One region of the Pseudomonas tohonis genome, then DNA from elsewhere that is predicted to be linked to it. Evidence: riboswitches for the same ligand, from Rfam matches in the RefSeq annotation. Region 1 holds a riboswitch; each other region holds the start of a gene.

Region 1 (3,266 bases):
GAGGCCTTGCGGGTTCTCTTCCCAGAGCGGCTGGTTGTCCAGCGAGCAGATGGCCTGCAGCACCGGCACGTCGCGGCGGAAGGGGCGCTGGCCGGGCGTGTCGGGGTTGGACTGGGCGAAGCCGGTGGTATTGATGATCAGCTCGGCATCGACGGCGTCCAGCCAGTCCTCGACCACGGCCAGGCACTCGGCTTCCTTGAGGCTGGCCACCGCGATGGGCAGCGGGTTGATGCCGACGGCGGCCAGGCGCTCGCAGAAGGTGTCGATGAAGGCGGTGTTCGCCGCCTGCAGATGGGTACGGTAGAACAGCAGCGCCACCACCGGCTGGCCGTCCCGCCAGTCGGCACGCCAGTGTTCGAGGCGGGCGGGGCGCTGGTGCGGGTGGTGCACCGCGACCCGGGGCAGGGCGCTGGGCGCCTGCCAGGGGTAGTCGCGCCCCAGGCAGCGGGAGGCGAGGCAGGCGAACAGTTGCCGGGCGTTGTCCAGGCCGCCCTGGCGCAGGTACTGCCAGTAGCGCTCGGCGTCCTCCGCCGGGACCGTGCACAGGCGGGCCAGCTCCGGGTCGGGACGGTCGTCGCCGGGCACCAGGATCAGCTGCGTGCCGCGCTCGGCCAGGGCCACCAGTTGCTCGATGCCGTAGCGCCAGTAGCCGACGCCGCCGTGCACGGAGATGAGGATGACCCTGGCGTGCTGCAGCACCTCGTCGACGTAGAGGTCCACCGAGGCGTGGTTCTGCAGCTGCATGGGGTTGGCCAGGCGCAGGCTCGGGTAGTCCTGCGGCAGCTCGCGGGCGGCCTCGGCCAGCAGCGCCAGGTGCGAATCACCGCTGCAGAGGATCACCAGTTCGGCGGGCGTCTGGGCCAGGTGGGCGATGCCGTCGTCGGGGACGAAGCCGCCGGGTTGGGTGCGCAGCAGGTGCATGGCTCGGGCCTTGGCAGGGGGGAGCGGCCCTCTCCCGGTCGGGAGAGGAGCCGGTTCGGCGGTTACGCCAGGGCGGTGCGCAGTTCGTTGGCGATGGTGGCCGGGTCCAGCTCCTGGCCGATCACCACCAGGCGGGTGGCGCGGGTCTCGCCGGCCAGCCACTTGCGGTCGAAGTGCTTGTCGAAGCGCTTGCCGACGCCCTGTACCAGCAGGCGCATGGGCTTGCCGGGGATGGCGGCGAAGCCCTTGATGCGCAGCACGTCGTGGCGCTCCACCAGTTGGCCGAGGGCGGCCAGCAGGGCGGCTTCCTCTACTTCCGGCAGGTCGACGTGGAAGGAGTCGAACTCGTCGTGGTCGTGGTCCTCGTGCCCTTCGTGGTCGTGGTGGGTGGGGCGGCTGTCGATGTGCGCCTCGGCCTCGGCGTTCAGGCCCAGCAGCACGGAGAGCGGCAGCTTGCCGGCGCTGGCTTCGACGATCTTCACCGCCGGCGGCAGCTCCTCGGCCACTTCGGCGCGCACGGCGGCCAGGGCGTCGGCGTCGAGCAGGTCGGCCTTGTTGAGGATCACCAGGTCGGCGCTGGCCAGCTGGTCTTCGAAGAGTTCGTGCAGGGGCGACTCGTGGTCGAGGTTCGGGTCCTGCTTGCGCTGCTCGTCCACCTGCTCGGGGTGGGCGGCGAAGGTGCCGGCGGCCACGGCGGGGCTGTCGACCACGGTGATCACCGCGTCCACCGTGCAGGCGCTGCGGATCTCGGGCCACTGGAAGGCCTGTACCAGGGGCTTGGGCAGGGCCAGGCCGGAGGTCTCGATGAGGATCTGGTCGAGGTCGCCACGGCGGGCCACCAGTTCGCGCATCACCGGGAAGAACTCTTCCTGCACGGTGCAGCACAGGCAGCCGTTGGCCAGTTCGAAGACGCGGCCCACGGCCTCTTCCTCGGTGCAGCCGATGGAGCATTGCTTGAGGATCTCGCCGTCGATGCCCAGCTCGCCGAATTCGTTGACGATCACCGCGATGCGGCGGCCTTCGGCGTTGTCGAGCATGTGGCGGAGCAGGGTGGTCTTACCGGCACCGAGGAAGCCGGTGACGATGGTGACGGGGAGTTTGGCCAGGGTTTTCATGCGCGGCAGCCCTTCGCTGGGAGTCGATCGGATCGGCGGGCGCGCGGGACGAGGGCACGGAGGGCCCGATTCGCCACCGGATCACCCCGCCCGGTTGTCTGGAAATTCGCCGAGGCAGGTCTCCTGGCTCACAGCCTGGCGCGATGCGCCGTCCCTCCGCCTTCCCGCCCGTCGGGCAGTGGCTGTGGATAGGACCTCAGCTGTTCACAGTTGCGGGGGCAGCCACGGCTTGGCCGTGTTCCCTCTTAGCTGCGGCGCGCGGCCGCAGAACCTCGAAGGGCCGAAGGCTACGCAGGCCGGGGGCGGCGGTCAATCGCGGCGGTTGACGGCCGATCGGACTCGTGATGTCCTTGTGCGGTTTTTTCAGGTGTCTCGCGCCGTCGCGCGCGAGGTGAAACGGGAAGTCGGTGTGCCCCAGGGCGAGTCCGACGCTGCCCCCGCAACGGTAAGCGCACGTAGGGATCTGTAGGCCACTGTGTCCGGCGGACATGGGAAGGCAAACCCGCCCAGCCTCGGCTGGCGTCGCAAGCCCGGAGACCGGCCTGATCACTTTTTGGCAACCCGCGGTGGGCGGGCGCACGCCGGAAATGCGGTGCCGTCGCGGCCGCTTTCTTCGCACGCGTTCCTCTTGCCGACTCACCCGCACGCAGAGGAAGCACCATGTCCAGCAGCACCCTGAGCCATTCGGCCGCCGCCGTCCCCCTGTCCAAACGCCTGGCCATCGCCATCGGTGCCAGCCTCCTGGGCCTGTCGCTCGTGTACTTCGCCGGCTTCTCGCACATCGAGGCGGTGCACAACGCGGCCCACGACACCCGCCACAGCTCTGCCTTCCCCTGCCACTGAGGGGCGCGACCGTGATCAAGCGCATCGCCCAGACCGCCGGGTTCGCCGGCCTGTTCGCCGCCATCGTGCTGACCCTGCTGCAGAGCCTGTGGGTCACCCCGCTGATCCTCCACGCGGAGACGTTCGAGAGCTCGGCACCGGCCGAGCAGGCCGAGCACAGCCACGAGCACGCCGCCGGCACGCCCGCCCATGAGCACGATGCCGAGGCCTGGGCGCCCGCCGATGGCTGGCAGCGCACGCTGTCCACCGGTGGCGCCAACCTGGTGGTCGCGGTGGGCTTCGCCCTGCTCCTGGCCGCACTGTTCAGCCTGCGCGGCCCGACCCGCGCCTGGCAGGGCCTGCTCTGGGGCCTGGCGGGTTTCGCCACCTTCGCCCTGGCGCCGTCCC
Region 2 (3,266 bases), 3.2 Mb from region 1:
TTCGTCCACGCGCCCTCCAGTGGCGGAACGGTGCGCCTCGACAGCCTGTCCAACAGCTACTGGCAGAAAAGCTACCTGAACGCCAAGCGCGTGCTGCTCGATTCGCACCTGGCGAGCACGCCCTGAGAGGCTGCATGACCACCCGGACGCTCAACCTTGACGACGACCTCTACCGCTACCTGATCGACGTCTCCCTGCGCGAGACGCCGTTGCTCGCGCGCCTGCGCGAGGAAACCGCGCTGCTGCCCACCGCGCGCTGGCAGATCGCCCCCGAGCAGGGCCAGTTCATGGCCATGCTGGTGCGGCTCACCGGAGCGCGACGCATCCTGGAAGTCGGCACCTTCACCGGCTACAGCGCCCTGGTGATGGCCGAGGCGATGCCGGCGGACGGCCGCATCCTCTGCTGCGACCTGCCCGGCGACTACAACGCCGTCGCCCGGCGCTACTGGCAGGAGGCGGGCGTCGAGGACTGCATCGACCTGCACCTGGCCCCCGCCCTGGAAACCCTCGGCCGCCTGGAGCAGGAAGGGCAGTCCGGCAGCTTCGACCTGATCTTCATCGACGCCGACAAGGCCAACTACCCCGCCTACCTGGAGCACGCCCTGGCCCTGGTGCGCAGCGGTGGGCTGGTGCTGTTCGACAACGTGCTGTGGAGCGGCCGCGTGCTGGAGGCCAACCCCGACAGCGCCGACACCCGCGCCATCCAGGCCCTGAACCGCGCGCTCAAGACCGATGCCCGCATCGACCTCTCGCTGCTCCCCATCGGCGACGGGCTGACCCTCTGCCGCAAGCGCTGAGCCCATGGCCGAGCCCATCCGCCTGCCACCCCAGCCGGACGCCTGCGAGCTCTGCCGGCGCGCCGCGCCCCTGACCCGCCACCACCTGATCCCAAAGGCGCTGCACAGCAAGACCTACGTGCAGAAACGCTTCGCCCGCAGCGAGCGCATCACCGCCACCCTCTGGGTCTGCCGTCCCTGCCACAACCAGATCCACCGCCTGTTCAGCGAAAAGGAACTGGCGCTGACCTACAACACCCGCGAGGCGCTGATGTCCGACGAGCGCCTGCGCACCTTCGTCGACTGGCTGGCGGGCAAGCCGGCGGGGTTCGAACCGAGGCATTGAGCGGCGTCAAGCCGCCTTAGCCATCACCTCGCACTCCTCCGCGCAGCGCTGGCAGGCTTGCGCGCATTCCTGGCAGTGGTCGTGGTCGTGCTTGGCGCATTCCTCGGCGCAGGCCTGGCAGGCGATGGCGCAGAGGCGGCAGATCTCGTCGGCCAGGGGGCTGTCGCGGGCCATCAGCAGGGCGGCGAGGCGGCACAGGTCGGCGCAGTCGCGGTCGGTGCGGATGCACAGCGCCATGTGCGCGGCGTCTTCCTCGCGCAGGCAGGAGGCGGCGCAGTGTTCACAGGCGATGGCGCAGGCGTTGCAGGCCTGGATGCAGGAGGCATAGCGTTCGCGGATCATCGGAAGTCTCCTCATGGAGTGGGTCCTGTTGAGTGGACGCAGGCCCGCGGCCATCGGTTCGACCCTTTTTTCCGCCTGCCGCCCGTCGATTGACCCTGACCACAGCGGCCACTAAGCTGCGCGCCTTGCATCAGGTGCCCCGCGGCCATGCCGCCGGGGTGAAACAGGGAAGCCGGTCCATTCTCCCGAAGAATCCGGCGCTGCCCCCGCAACGGTAGGCGAGTCATCCACCGCATCCAGCCACTGTGCCCCGGCATGGGAAGGCGCGGTCGGGGAACCGACGGTTCCACTCGCAAGCCCGGAGACCGGCCTGGTGTGACTGCGCATGGGATCGCCCCATGCATCACCCCAGGAGGTCGCGCGGGTGGCGCGACGGAGACCGATCTTGAACCGAAACGCTTCCCCGAGGCCGGCGCTGCTGGCTGTTCTCGGCATCTCGTGCATTTCCCCGCTGGCCGCAGCCCCCCTCGAACTCGACGAGCAGGTAGTCACGGCCACCCGCAGCGAGCAGCCCGTGCGCGCCAGCCTGGCCGCCACCACCGTGATCGACCGCGAGGCCATCGAGCGCAGCCAGGCCAGCTCGTTGCCGGAACTGCTGCGCAAGGTGCCGGGCGTCACCCTCAGCAACAACGGCGGCCCGGGCAAGAACACCACGCTGTTCATGCGTGGCAGCGAATCCGACCACGTGCTGGTGCTGGTCGATGGCGTGAAGATCGGCTCCGTCAGCGCCGGTCTGGCGGCCTTCCAGGACCTGCCGGTGGAGCTGATCGAGCGCATCGAAGTGGTCCGTGGCCCGCGCTCCAGCCTCTACGGCTCCGAAGCCATCGGCGGGGTGATCCAGATCTTCACCCGCAAGGGGCATGGCGAGGGCGCGGCCAAGCCCTGGTTCTCCGCCGGCTACGGCACCCATGACAGCTATCAGGGCAGCGCCGGGGTGGCCGGTGGCGACGAGCAGGCCTGGTACAACCTCGGCGTCAGCAGCCAGGACACCGACGGCATCAACTCCCGCCGCCAGGGCAGCAACTACTACGAGCCCGACGCCGACGGCTACCGCAACCTGTCCGGCACCCTCAACGCCGGTGTGCAACTCGGTGGGCTGGCGGTGGACGGCACGCTGATGCGCGCCAAGGCCCATAACGACTACGACGACATCGACAACGGTGGTTACCTGCATCCCCTCGGCGGCCACGGCGCCAACGCCGACAACCGCCAGGAGGTGATCGGCGGCCGCGCCCGCTTCAGCCCCCAGGACATCTGGAACATCACCCTCCGGGCCGGCCGCAGCGAGGACAAGTCCATCAGCCACACCGATGGCCTGTTCGACGCCCGCTTCGACTCCAAGCGCGACAGCGCTTCCTGGCTCAACGACCTGACCCTCGCCGAAGGCCATGTGCTGACCCTGGGCTACGACTGGCAGCGCGACCAGGTCAGCAGCTCCACCGCCTTCGAGCAGGATTCGCGCCGCAACCAGGGCTGGTTCGCCCAGTACCTGGGGCAGGCCGGCCAGCAGGACTGGCAGCTGTCGCTGCGCCGTGACGACAACGAACAGTTCGGCACCCACGACACCGGCAGCGCCGCCTGGGGCTATGCGCTCAGCGACGCGTTGCGCTTCAGCCTCGGCTACGGCACCGCCTTCAAGGCGCCCAGCTTCAACGAGCTGTACTACCCCGGCTACGGCAACCCGGGCCTGGATGCGGAAACCTCCGAGAGCTTCGAGGCCGCGCTCACCGGGGAGCACGACTGGGGCCACTGGTCGATCAACGCCTACCGCACCCATGTCGACGACCTGATCGCCTACGACT
Region 3 (3,266 bases), 3.3 Mb from region 1:
ACCGACCTGGAGCGCCGGGTCATCCGCGCCGCGTTGGACACCACCGACGCCGACGGCCGGGTCGCCTGGCACTCGGTCATGCAGTCCCTGGCCGCCCGCCTCGACTGATCAACCCGCCGTGGTGATGCGTTCGCGCACCACGATGCACTTGGCCAGCGGCCGGATCAATGCCTCGGTGGCCTCTTCCCAGGGCACCACGCTGGGGCTCACCAGCATCGGGTCGCAATGCCCCTGCTCCACCAGCTCCAGCACCCTGGGGATGTGCGGGCGCACGCTGCAGGCGCCGACCGACAGGGTGACGTCGCGCATGTACATGCCGAACAGCGGGATGGCCGGGTCCTCGAAGATGATGCCGATGCACGAGCAATGCCCGCCCGGCGCCAGCGCCAGCAGGCCGGTACGCAGCGCCTGCGGGTCGCGGGTGGCGGACACCACCAGGTCGTAGCGCTCGTTCAGCGCGCCATCGGCGCCGTTGCGCAGGGTCGCGCCGCTGCGCACGGCCAACTCGTCGCGGTAGCCGTCGCCATCCAGGTAATCCACCTCGGCCGCCCCGGCGGCGCGGGCCATCTGCACCGCGAGGATGCCCAGGCTCTCGGTGCCGCCCACCACCAGCACTTTCGCCTCCTCCCGTGTGGCCAGCGGGCGGCTGGCAGCCACCCAGGCATCGGTGAGGTTGTCGCTGGCGCTGGCCACGGCCACCGGGTCCAGCCCCGGGGGCAGCGGCACCAGCATGGCGTCGGCGAAAGGCACCCGCACCACCTCGGAGAACAGCCCGCCCCAGTGCCCGCCCGCCGGCACGCCATAGGCCGCATGCCGGGCGACGCCGGTGCAGGCCGTGCTGCGCCCCGCCAGGCACTGGCGACAGGTGCCGCAGGCGATCTTCCAGGGCACCGAGACCAGGTCGCCACGCTTGACCGTGCCCACCTGCGCGCCCACTTCGAGCACCTCCGCCACGCACTCGTGGCCCAGGGCGAAGGGCGGCTTGAACGGCGTGAGGCCGGCGATCAGGCGCCGGTCGAGGTCGCAGGAGGCCGAGGCGATGGGCCGCACCAGCGCCGCCAGCGGCGAATCCAGCAGGGGCGACGGCGCGTCCTCCCAGGCGAGGCGTCCCGCCCCTTTGACGATGAGTTCGCGCATGGCTCAGTCCCTCACGCTGAAGGTGGTGGTGGCACGGGCGCAGAGCTTGCCGCTGGCGTCGACCACCTGCGCATCGCAGATCGCCAGGCTGCGGGTGCGCTCCACCACCCAACCCTCGACGCGGTAGAGCTCGCCAGCCTTGAGCGGGCGCAGGTACTTCACCCCGAGGTCCACCGTCGCGTACTGCGCATCGCCCGGCAGGGTGGAGAACAGCGCGAGGCCGGCGGCACCGTCCAGGCAGGTGGCGGTGAAGCCGCCGTGCACTGTCCTGGCCGGGTTGAGGTGGCGCACATCGGGCCGAGCCTCGATGAAGATGCGCCCGGGCTCCACGTCCACCGCCATCATCCCCATGGTCTCGCCGATGGCAGGTGCGGGCAGCTTGCCGGCGATCACCGCCTGGAGGATCTGCAGGCCGGAGGGAGGGGTTCTGTTCGGGGTATCGGTCATCTCGGGGCTCCTGGCTCTGCCGGGGTCGGCGAGCGGTTTCGGGGGGATGGTCAGCCCCCACCGGGCCAGCGCGAGGGAATCGCCCTGCAGCCCGTGGACGGACGATACGTGAGCGCAGAATCTCAAATCAACATTGTTGATATGACAAAGAAGAAGGCATTCCGGCAACGCCGTTAAGGCTCTGGAATGGGGGTTTGCGCCATCCCGCGCACCACTTCGGCGTTGACGCCCGGGCGCGCGGATGGTCATATGCCCGCCGTTCCAGGTGTCCCACGCCGTCGTGCGTGGGGTGAAACGGGAAGCCGGTGCGTCCATCAGGACCAGTCCGGCGCTGCCCCCGCAACGGTAAGCGAGCGCTGCATTCGATACGCCACTGTGCCCACGGCATGGGAAGGCGAATGCGGCGTGATCCTCGCAAGCCCGGAGACCGGCCTGGAACATCGATAGGCAAACCCGCGGTGGGCGGGCACGGGCCGGTTTCTCGCACGGGTGCACGCGCCCGCGCGCGCCTTTGCATTCCCTCCGGGCTCCATTCATTCCTGACGTGATAGGAACGACATGACCCGTACCCTCAGCTCCAACGCTCCGGCGAGCGCCGCCCTCGGCCTGCTCGCGCTGTCCATCTCCTTCTCCCTGCACGCCGACGACGGCACCCTGGCGCTACCGGCCACCGCCGTCACCGGCCAGGCGGACGACACCGCCATCCGCCTCGACACGCCCGTGCCCGCCGGCTCGCGCCTGGGCCTGTCCGCCCTGGAAACCCCGGCCAGCACCAGCGCCATCAGCGGTGACGAGGTGCGCGCACGCAACAACGCCACCGTGCAGGACGCCGTGACCCGCAGCCCCGGCATCACCCACATCGGCACCCCCGGCAACGGCGGCACCGCCCTCTCGGCCCGGGGCTTCACCGGCCACGCCTCGGTGATGCAGCTGTACGACGGCACGCGCTTCTACACCGGCATGGGCACCACCACCTTCCCCACCGACCCGTGGATGGTGGAACGCATCGACGTGATCCGTGGCCCGGCCTCGGTGCTCTACGGCGAAGGCGCCACGGGCGCGGTGATCAACGTGGTGCCGAAGAAGCCCTTCGACGGCGAGATCCGCAACCGCCTGCGCCTGGGCTATGGCTCCGACGACCGCCAGCAGATGGCCCTGGACAGCGGCGGCTCGCTCACCGACACCCTGAGCTACCGCCTCAACCTCAACCGCGAGGCCAGCCACGGCTGGATCGACCGGGGCGACTCGAAGAACCTCGGCCTCAGCGCCGCCCTGCGCTGGCAGGCCAGCGACGAGCTGGCCTTCACCCTGGCCCACGACCAGGGCGACCTGCAGCCGATGAACTACTTCGGCACGCCGCTGATCAACGGCCACCTGTGGGGCAGCCTGAAAGACAGGAACTACAACCTGCACAACGCCGAGCTGCACTACAACGACCAGTGGACCCGGCTCACCGCCGACTGGACGCCCAGCGAAGGCTTCAGCGCCAGCAACCAGCTCTACCACATCAAGAGCCGCCGCTACTGGCGCAACGCCGAGGCCTACACCTGGGACGCCGGCCGGGGCCAGCTGGAGCGTGCCGAGCAGCTGCGCATCAAGCACGAGCAGGAGCAGATCGGCGACCGCCAGACCTTCACCTTCGACCATGCGTTGTTCGGCCTCGACAGCCGCACCCTGGTGGG

What was found. A riboswitch is a leader RNA that binds a small molecule or an ion and turns the genes downstream of it on or off. The one in region 1 is predicted to bind cobalamin.
Region 2: linked by a shared signal. The riboswitch ahead of btuB (TonB-dependent vitamin B12 receptor) and the one ahead of cobW (cobalamin biosynthesis protein CobW) in region 1 are both predicted to bind cobalamin.
Region 3: linked by a shared signal. The riboswitch ahead of HSX14_RS19045 (TonB-dependent receptor) and the one ahead of cobW (cobalamin biosynthesis protein CobW) in region 1 are both predicted to bind cobalamin.

The regions. Positions count from the first base shown of each region.
Region 1 covers NZ_AP023189.1:930,837-934,102, forward strand. Annotated here, with positions in the region: gene cobN (cobaltochelatase subunit CobN) at 1-921, opposite strand, end outside; gene cobW (cobalamin biosynthesis protein CobW) at 984-2,036, opposite strand; cobalamin riboswitch at 2,133-2,326, opposite strand; cobalamin riboswitch at 2,385-2,596, shown strand; gene HSX14_RS04310 (CbtB domain-containing protein) at 2,697-2,879, shown strand; gene HSX14_RS04315 (CbtA family protein) at 2,891-3,266, shown strand, end outside.
Region 2 covers NZ_AP023189.1:4,577,136-4,580,401, reverse strand. Annotated here, with positions in the region: gene HSX14_RS20720 (C40 family peptidase) at 1-126, shown strand, start outside; gene HSX14_RS20715 (O-methyltransferase) at 135-797, shown strand; gene HSX14_RS20710 (hypothetical protein) at 802-1,122, shown strand; gene HSX14_RS20705 (four-helix bundle copper-binding protein) at 1,129-1,464, opposite strand; cobalamin riboswitch at 1,580-1,792, shown strand; gene btuB (TonB-dependent vitamin B12 receptor) at 1,850-3,266, shown strand, end outside.
Region 3 covers NZ_AP023189.1:4,203,271-4,206,536, forward strand. Annotated here, with positions in the region: gene HSX14_RS19030 (MarR family winged helix-turn-helix transcriptional regulator) at 1-108, shown strand, start outside; gene HSX14_RS19035 (zinc-dependent alcohol dehydrogenase) at 109-1,137, opposite strand; gene HSX14_RS19040 (PaaI family thioesterase) at 1,141-1,584, opposite strand; cobalamin riboswitch at 1,831-2,034, shown strand; gene HSX14_RS19045 (TonB-dependent receptor) at 2,143-3,266, shown strand, end outside.